Regions from separate parts of the Flavobacterium sp. 90 genome, predicted to be linked through region 1. Evidence: riboswitches for the same ligand, from Rfam matches in the RefSeq annotation. Region 1 holds a riboswitch; the other holds the start of a gene.
The links. Region 1 has a riboswitch for S-adenosylmethionine ahead of C8C83_RS06280 (homocysteine S-methyltransferase family protein). Riboswitches for the same ligand answer to the same signal wherever they lie in the genome.

Region 1 (5,073 bases):
CGGTTCTAATCCTGCTAATACAAGGTCTCTTCTATTTTCTGCCATTTCTTTTTTTCAATTTTCAACGGAATAAATTCCGTTGCTACAATATATTTCGTTCCTCTGGAACTTTTATTTCAACGTCTTGCTTGTCTTTGCGAAGAACTAAGCAATCTTACTCTATTATTTTACAATCTTAATTTTGTTATTTTGGGCGTGTCCCTCCGGGTCGGGCTATTCGTTCATAGTCCTCGCACTTCCTTCGTCAGGCTGTGGGCTAACCACTTCTATCCCTCACGCGAATCTCGGTTTCAAAACATTTTTTTTATTCTTCACGATTTCAATTATCGTTTTTGAAACAATTTTTCGTTTGCTACCGATCTGTCGTTCCTACGGAACTTTTGTCTTGCGTCTTCTTTCTTTTCAACGGAATAAATTCCGTTGCTACCAAAATATTGTTCCTACGGAACATTCATATCAACGTTTTGCTTGTCTTTGCGAGGAACGAAGCAATCTCATTATAACACTTCACATTCTAAAAGATTTACAAATCTTTATATCTATTTCCACTTTGTTTTTTCTATATATTTACAAGTTACACCTGCGTCATATATGTAATATTTAACTTTAGTAAAACCAGCTTTAACTAATGTAATTGAATCAGGTTTTAATTCTTCTTCTAAAACAATATGGTTTTCTTCGGGTTTATTTAAATCGTATTTTAACTTAAAAAACTTATTTAAAATTCCCTTGCCATATTCCTTAACATAAATTACCGATCTAATTTTTTTATCCAGATAAAAATAATATTGTAATGTATATCCGTGTTCATCATGATCTCTTTCCCGAGTTAGCAATCCTATAGTTTCTCCTTTAAAAGATTTTATATAATCATCCTGTTCTTTATCATTATAATACATTGCATATATAAATGAACCAACCAGTACAAAAAAGACGATTACTTTTATCCAATTCGTTTTATGAATTATTCTAACGTCTTCTTTTATCATTTTACTTTCAATGATTACAATTATCTAAAAGATTTTAAAAACCATTTATTCACTATTTCCACTTTGAGTACTCTATATATTTACAAGTTACACCTGCATCATATATATAATATTTAGTTTTGGTAAACCCTGCTTTAACTAATGAAATTGAATCAGGATCTAATTCTTCTTCTAAAACAATATAGTTTTCTTCTGGATTATTTAAATCGTATTTTACTTTATAAAAGTTATTTACACGCCCATAATCTTTAATGGAAACTTCAGATAAAACTTTTTTATTTGCGTAAAAATAATATCTCAAAGACCTAGTTTTTCGATGATATTTGGCTCTAGTTATAAGTCCTATTGTTTCTCCCTTAAATGTCTTTCTATACTTTTCAGATTGATCATGATCAACATCCTTACGACTAAAAAGAATCATTAGCATTATTACTAATATAAAACCTGCTGCTGCTAAATAATTTGCTTTTGCATCGTTTTTTTCTTCCATAATATTAAGCAAAAACCGGCGCCACACGTGGCTTATAATCCTTCGCAACCTCAGCAATTAATCTAATGTGATCCGGAGTTGTTCCGCAACAACCACCAATTATGTTGATTAAATTATCGTCTAAATATTCTTTGATGAAAGCCTGAGTTTGTTCAGGTGTTTCATCGTATTGCCCGAATGCGTTTGGCAATCCTGCATTTGGATGTGCCGAAACATTGAAACTTGTATGTTGTGATAATGTTTTCAAGTATGGTTTCAACAAATCAGCCCCAAGAGCGCAATTAAATCCTACACTCAGTAACGGAATGTGCGAAACTGAAATCAAAAATGCTTCTACCGTTTGTCCAGAAAGTGTTCTTCCTGAAGCATCTGTAATTGTTCCTGAAACCATGATTGGAATATCAAGATTACGTTCGTCTTTTACTTCTTCGATTGCAAAAAGTGCTGCTTTTGCATTTAAAGTATCAAAGATTGTTTCTACCAAAAGTAAATCGCAGCCACCATCCATTAAGGCTTCTACTTGTTGTTTGTACGCAATTCTTAAATCATCAAATGTTACGGCTCTGTAACCCGGATCGTTTACATCTGGTGACATACTTGCCGTACGGTTTGTTGGACCAATTGAACCGGCTACAAAACGTGGTTTGTCCGGATTTTTGGCTGTAAATTCATCAGCTACTTGTCTTGCAATTTTAGCCGATTCGTAATTTAATTCGTAAACCAAATCTTCCAGAAAATAATCGGCCATACCAATTGTCGTTCCTGAAAAGGTGTTGGTTTCTACGATGTCTGCACCCGCTTCATAATAAGCGGCGTGGACATCGCGAATTGCTTGTGGTTGTGTTATGGATAGTAAATCGTTGTTTCCTTTTAATGGATGCGGAAAATCTTTGAAACGCTCTCCACGAAAATCTTCTTCGGAGAAATTATAGCGCTGCAACATTGTTCCCATTGCTCCATCAAGGATTAGGATATTTTTTTTTATTGCTTCCTGAATTGTTATTGACATGATTTTCCCTTTCTTGCTAAGACATTAAATGCCAAGCTTTTTTAATTCTATTATTATCTTGAATATATACCTAACAGGTTTTTGAAACCTGTTAGGATACGTTATTTTGATTCACATTAATTCCAAAAATTCACTTTTGTTGGCTCATTAGCCCCGATTGAGCCGGTATCCTCGCAATGAAATGGAGAGATATAGGCGAAAGCGGGAACGATTGACGGCAAAAATGCTCAATGATTCGCTCATGATACCAAAGTGAATTCGGTAAAATTATATTGTAAGTTGTCAGGAAATGTTTTGAGAAATACTTTTATGTATTTGTGTTATCTATCTTAGATACTATGATTAGTACAAAGTAGAATGTAGCACCTTCTTTATGATAAAGGGTTGCTAAGGTTTCATCGGGTCTTTCCCTCCGCCTTTCGTGATAACTTTCAGTAATTTTAAGAACAGTGCAAAGTAAAGACATAACCTGAACAATTGCAAGTGTTTTTTTAAGTTTCTCAGCTTCTGAGTTGCTAAGGTCCTAAGTTTAAAATTTTATGTATATTTTGCTTATGCTTTTTGAAGAATTTCATTACTCCTTCATGATCTGTAAATTCGATTTCTTCTTTTGATAAATTTTCAAACCAATCTTCCGCAACTTTTTATTTGTAATAGGTTAATTCAAAATTTTGGACCTGATTTAAGTAGAAATAATTTGTAATTAATTTTAGCAAAATATTGATTTTCTCCTGAAGCTTTTCTGCTCTTTCAGTTGCTCTTTTTTTATTATATCTGCGATCTTCCTGATTATCTACATTCTGACTTTCTTCGTCTGCAACATATTGAATCAAGGTTTTGATATACAAATCTTTTTGCTTTTGAAAATTATATTTCTTTTCAAAATATTCTTTCCCTTTTGATAATTGATAAATAGAATATTCTACAGACGCATTTAGTCTTTTATGTTGATGTCCGTAATAAGTTCCGCTATAATTTAGACCTTCGTAAAGTCCGTTTAATGCACGATACAATTGGATTAGGTTTTCTCTTTCTGATTTGAATTTTTCTTCTCCGTTTTTTTGCTTGAGATAATACGCATACACTAAACAAAATTCATCTCTGCCAGCTTCACTCCCAAATGTTATAGATTCTTCTTCTCCGTCTTGATTAATATATTTTTCCCATGCTTTACCTGCGTATGATTCATTTGGGTTTGAAGGAAATTCTGATTTGAATACAGGAAAAAGTTTCTCGATTTTATTCAGTTCATTTTTAGAAATTATTAAAGAATCATTGCCTTCTTCAGCATAAATTAATACTTTTTCATTTTCAAGTTTAGGATTATCACTTAGATGAGGCAGACATTTATTGGTACTAACTTCTGTATCTTCTTTGACAATTGCTTCTTTTTTAGGTTCATTACAACCAACAAGAAAAACAAATAAACCCAATAAAAAAACGCTGTAATTTTTCATTTAATTTGCTTCTGATCTTTAAATAATTATTTTTTCTTACTTGCTTTTGCAAACGGATTATAATCTAAACAAAGTTGTATCCAAAATGCTAAATCCTGACTTTTTTGCCAACCGTTTTCTGTAACAAAAATGTAGTTTTTCATTGGTCTTTCTGCATTTGGCATCGGTAATACATCATCTTTTTCTATTGCTTTTGCATAAGCTTTATCATCGATTCGGCATAACAAAAGATTTTCTCCAATTTGTTTGTCAAGACGAGTTCCGCAACACAATTTATTATCTACCATAAATACAAGTCCGCCAAACATTTTCTTTTCGAAAAAATCGGCGCCTTTGTGTTGGAGAAATGTTCGGATTCTTTGTGCGTTATCTTCGTCGAAAGCCATTTTTTTGAAGGTTCTGAGGTTCTGAGTCGCTAAGGTACTAAGTTTTGAAATTAATATTTCATAAAAGACTGTAAACGAGAAAGGTTCTGAGATGCTAAGTTAAAAAACTTAGAACCTTAGAACCTTAGTATCTTAGAAGCTTAAAAACTAAACAATCGCCTTAACAACTGCTTTTGGAGCTTCTTTACGAGTTCCGTCGAAACCGTCTACACCAGAAACTGTCGTATATTTCAATACGTATTTTTTACCTGGATTGATGATTTGGTAAGCTGCCTGACACATTAAAGTTGCTTCATGGAAACCGCAAAGGATCAACTTTAATTTCCCAGGATATGTATTCACGTCTCCAATAGCAAAGATTCCCGGAATATTTGTTTGGTAATCTAATGCATTGTTTACTTTAATGGCATTTTTCTCGATATCTAATCCCCAGTCTGCAATTGGACCTAATTTTGGTGTTAATCCAAAAAGTGGAATAAAGAAATCTGTTTCGATTTTACGGTGTGCGCCGTTTTCTTCGATATCTAACGATTCAACATGCTCAGCACCGTTGATTCCGATAACTTCTGCTGGTGTAATTAATTTAATTTTTCCCGCAGTTTTTAATTCTTGTACTTTTTCTACAGAATCCAAAGCTCCTCTAAATTCATTTCTACGGTGAATCAAAGTAACTTCTGAAGCTACATTCGCCAAGAAGATACTCCAGTCTAATGCTGAATCTCCTCCTCCGGCAATTACAACT
Region 2 (5,073 bases), 3.5 Mb from region 1:
CTTTGAGTCCGCAGGAAATTTATGAAGCAGACAAACAAATAAAAGCAGCCACAAATAAACCCTATAATATTAATCTTTGGGTTTCAGATCATGATATTCGGGATGGCGGTTTAACCGATGAACAATTCGAGAAAACAAAAGCACTTTTTAAACCTTATTATGATGAACTTGGAATTCCGTTACCGGAAAAACCAGCGTCGTTTCAATCAAGATTTGAAAATCAGTTAGAAGTTATTTTAGACATTAAACCAAAAGTTTTTAGCTTTATGGTTGGCGCTCCTTCAGATGATGTTTTAGAACAATGCCGAAAATTAGGAATTGTAACAATAGGAGTAGCCACAACGCTTGACGAAGGTGTTTTTCTGGAAAGTAAAGGTGTTGATATGATCGTCGCTTCGGGTTTTGAAGCAGGCGGACACCGACCTTCTTTTTTGGCTTCAGCCGAATCATCTTTAACCGGAACTTTTGTTTTACTGCAATTAATGCGAGAGAAAATAAAAATACCAATCATTGCCGCCGGAGGAATCGCAAACGGAAAAGGAATCGCAGCAGCTTTGACATTAGGCGCAAGCGCAGTCCAAATTGGAACTGCATTTTTAGCAACCGATGAATCGAATGCATTACCAATTCACAGAGAAATGTTATTTTCGGACGCAGCAAAATACACAACACTTTCGCGTGCTTACACCGGAAGGCTTGGACGCGGAATCACAAGCCGAATCGCAAAAGATATAATAGGGAAAGAATCAGATGTTCTGCCTTTTCCGTTACAAACTACTTTTATATCTCCATTGCGAAAAGCAGCGCTCGATCAACAAAAATGGGATATGATATTATTCTGGGGTGGACAAATTTCGCCAATTTTAAAACACACAAAAGCCAAAGATTTAATGCATTCTCTAATCGAAGAAACTACAGCTTATTTTGAGGATTTGAAATTATAACGCTCTTTTTGTCATCTCGACGAAGGAGAGATCACACTAGAAACTCGACAAAGATTGGTGACAATATTGAACGCGGATGACGCAGATTCGCTTTGCGAAAACACAGATTAAAACGGATTTTATAGGCTTAATCTTGTCATCTCGACAAAGATTGGTGACAATATTGAACGCGGATGACGCAGATTCGCTTTGCGAAAACACAGATTAAAACGGATTTTATAGGCTTAATCTTGTCATCTCGAAGAAGGAGAGATCACAGTAGAAACTCGTCAAAGATTAATAACCGCAAAGTATTGTCATCTCGACGAAGGAGAGATCACACTAGAAACTCGTCAAAGATTAATAAACGCAAAGTATTGTCATTCCGAGGAACGAGGAATCTCCGCAAGTAACTCGACAAAGATTAGCGACATTCTAGACGGAGCTTCTTGCGAAGATTCCTCGTTCCTCGGAATGACAAACTGCATGATTACTATCTGTTCTATACAAACTCATTTCAAAAAAGGAATGAGTTTTTTTGTGCTTTTTCTACAACATAAAAATCATATTTCATGTTTTTTATCAATCAAGTGTATGAATTTCTGTTATAAAATAACAAAACTTTAAAAGATTTATTTAAATGTAAAGTTTTATTTTACAGTCTTTTATGATATGAAAAACACGCTTTATTAATAATTTTAAAAAAAAATATTTATAAACTATACTAATTTTATAGAATTAGTATATATATTTGTACCACAGAAAACTTCTGTATGATACTTATCCAGAAAGACTGAGGGAATAGGCCCAATGATGTCTTAGCAACCTGTTACCGAATAAGGTGCTAAATCCTTCCCACTTTTCGGGACAGATAAGAAAGATTTGCTCAAAATCTGAATAAGATCATGAATGTTAAAACCTTTTATTTTTTAAAATGAAAACAGACACAACTTTATACGCGGCTTATGAATTTTTGAATTCAATTTTTGATGCAAATAGTATGGCTGTTTTCCGAATGCGAAAGCATTAAATTCTTATCCAATTTTCCCTTTAAATAGCATTTGCTAAAATCCATTTTACATTGGGTTAAAGGAATTCCCTTGTCTAATTTCAATTAAAATAAAAATCATATTATCACTTAAAAATCAAAATAAAATGAAGAAAATATTATTAGGTTTCGCTTTATTTCTTGGGGTTACACAAACTCAGGCGCAAGACACAAGCTTGCAATTAAAAGGAACTGTTATAGATACAGTTGCGCAATATGTTTATCTGCAAAAATTCCACAATAAAATGTTTACCACAATTGATTCGGTAAAAGTAAAAGATGGAAGTTTTAGTTTTAAAACAAAAGTAAAAACTCCTGAATTATACGGATTAAGCGTGAATACAGAAGATTCTCCGCTGTATATTTTCCTTGAAAAAGGCCCTATAACAGTAAAATTAAGTCCAAAGAAATACTATAGTGGATCTGTAGTAGAAGGTTCTGAGGCTCAGAATTTATTTGAAACCTATAAAAAATCGAAAGATGTAGAAATTAGTAAATTCATTACAGAAAACCCAAAATCTATTGTTTCGGCTTATGTTTTGTACCGAAACTGGTCGTACAGATTGTCGCCGGAGCAAATTACTCAAAACATTGCTTTGCTTGACAAAAGCCTTCAAAGTACCACTTACGTGAAAGAATTAAAAGAACTGGTTACCGTTTTAAGCGGATTGGCGGTTGGAAAAAAAGCCCCTGATTTTACCAGCGTTAATCCCGAAGGAAAACCAGTTCGTTTTTATGAAACTCTAAAAGGAGGTTACACTTTAGTTGATTTTTGGGCTTCATGGTGCGGACCTTGCCGAAAAGAAAATCCAAATATCGTAGCGGCTTACAAAGAATTTCACGATAAAGGATTTAATATTATCGGAATCTCTTTAGACAAAAAGAAAGAAAACTGGATCAAAGGTATTCAGGACGATAATTTGACTTGGACACACGTTTCTGATTTACTTTTCTGGAATAGCGCCGTTGCAAAATTATATGGCGTAAGAGCAATTCCCGGGAATTATTTAGTGGATTCAAAAGGAATTATCGTAGCAAGAAATCTACATGGAGAAGAATTGCAAACTACGCTTAAAACGCTTTTAGAGAAAGGGATTTAGAGCCTATTTTCTTTTTTGTCATTCCGAGGAACGAGGAATCTCCGTTAGAAACTCGACAATCATGATCGACAATCTTTACGGAGCTACTTGTGGAGATTCCTCGTTCCTCGGAATGACAAATGAAACGAAAATATTCTTATGAAAATAATTGTCTTAGGCCCGATAGAAGTGGAAATCCTTTTGTGGCGGGGTTCGCAACAAAAGATTGAAATGGATTGCTTCGCCAGTTCGAACTTTCAGGCTCGGGTGCGGGATTAGCTCCAAAAAAACATTTGATTTTATCATAGAAATCAGAATGATAAACGGAACTTATATAATCCAAAATAATAAATTTAGTTAATTTAAATGATAAGGAAATGAATGCTATTGAGACAGAAACAAAACCAGTTGAATCAGAATGTTATTTTTCAAAATTTAGAGAAAATACAGTAGGTGTTGATCATATTTTTAAATCGGTTTATGGAAAACAAAATTTGCTTTATGCAGATTGGGTTGCCAGCGGAAGATTATACGCCCCGATTGAGGATATTATGCTCAATAAAATTGGTCCAATGATTGCCAATACGCATTCACTTTCAAGTCAAACCGGAAAAACTTCCACGTATGCTTATCAATACGCAAGAGATATTATAAAAAAGTCGGTTAATGCCAACGAATCTGATGTTCTGGTGACAACCGGAAGCGGAATGACGGCTGCTTTATCAAAATTGCAACGAATAATTGGTTTGAGAAAGCATGATGATAATGACAAACCTGTGGTTTTTATCACGCACATGGAGCACCATTCTAATCAGGTTTCGTGGTATGAAACGAATGCCGAAGTTGTGATTTTACGTCCTGATGAAAACAATTTAGTTGATCCAAATGTTCTTTCGGAAGAAATTAAAAAATATGCCGACAGAAGTATAAAAATAGGTTCGTTTACGGCTTCTTCAAATGTTACAGGAATTATTACGCCTTATCATGAATTAGCCAAAATCATGCATGAAAATGGCGGGCTCTGTTTTGTGGATTTCGCTGCTTCGGCGCCTTATGTCAAAATCGATATGCATCCAAAAGATCCGCAAGAACAATTAGACGCTATTTTCTTTTCACCTCATAAATTCTTAGGCGGACCGGGAACGTGTGGAGTTTTGGTTTTTAATGAGAAATTATACAAATCTGATTTTCCGGATAATCCAGGAGGAGGAAATGTAAAATGGACGAATCCGTTAGGGAAATATTGTTATAGCGAGGTCATCGAAGTTAGAGAAGATGGTGGAACGCCAGGCTTTCTACAAGTAATACGAACTGCCTTAGCTTTAGAATTAAAAGATCAAATGGGAGTTTCAAATATTAAAAACAGAGAAAAGGAATTGCTTGATCTTTGTTTTTCCAAACTTCAAAAAATAAAAGGTTTGTCTATTCTGGGCGACCTTAAAACGGATCGAATAGGCTGCGTTTCTTTCGTAATCGAAGACATTCATTATAATCTTATCGTAAGACTTTTAAACGATCGTTTCGGAATTCAGGTTCGTGGCGGTTGGTCTTGCGCGAGTACTTATGCTCATTATCTTTTCAATATAAATGAGAAAAAATCGGCAATAATTACCAACGAACTTTTAGAGAAAAACCAAACTAATAAACCAGGTTGGGTTCGCTTATCATTGCATCCAATTATGACAAATGATGAAGTTTCATTTATTTGTGATGCAATTGAACAAGTTGCTTTACATTCTAAAAAATGGCAGAAAGACTACGAGTATAATTCGGTTACAAATGAGTTTGAAAACCCTGAAATCAAAGAAACTATAGCCGAAGAAGTAAACGAATGGTTTAAGTTCTAGTAATACATGAGATAAACATTGATAACGTAAACCTAACAGGTTTTTAAAACCTGTTAGGTTTTTTTATTTTCAAATTACTCATTTAAGCGATTCGATAATTTTTTCTCTGTGTAGAATTCCCCAGTTTACCAATGTCTCGGTTACGGGAAGTACAGATTTTCCATATTCTGTAATTG

Region 2: linked by a shared signal. The riboswitch ahead of C8C83_RS20510 (TlpA disulfide reductase family protein) and the one ahead of C8C83_RS06280 (homocysteine S-methyltransferase family protein) in region 1 are both predicted to bind S-adenosylmethionine.

The regions. Positions count from the first base shown of each region.
Region 1 is NZ_SMGE01000001.1:1,578,861-1,583,933, forward strand. Features, by position in the region: gene metH (methionine synthase) at 1-45, opposite strand, end outside; gene C8C83_RS06270 (hypothetical protein) at 540-989, opposite strand; gene C8C83_RS06275 (hypothetical protein) at 1,042-1,479, opposite strand; gene C8C83_RS06280 (homocysteine S-methyltransferase family protein) at 1,484-2,488, opposite strand; SAM riboswitch class I at 2,806-2,919, opposite strand; gene C8C83_RS06285 (hypothetical protein) at 3,133-3,945, opposite strand; gene C8C83_RS06290 (TfoX/Sxy family protein) at 3,972-4,331, opposite strand; gene C8C83_RS06295 (NAD(P)/FAD-dependent oxidoreductase) at 4,479-5,073, opposite strand, start outside.
Region 2 is NZ_SMGE01000001.1:5,085,954-5,091,026, forward strand. Features, by position in the region: gene C8C83_RS20505 (nitronate monooxygenase) at 1-944, shown strand, start outside; SAM riboswitch class I at 1,701-1,801, shown strand; gene C8C83_RS20510 (TlpA disulfide reductase family protein) at 2,079-3,071, shown strand; gene C8C83_RS20515 (aminotransferase class V-fold PLP-dependent enzyme) at 3,428-4,897, shown strand; gene C8C83_RS20520 (helix-turn-helix domain-containing protein) at 4,976-5,073, opposite strand, start outside.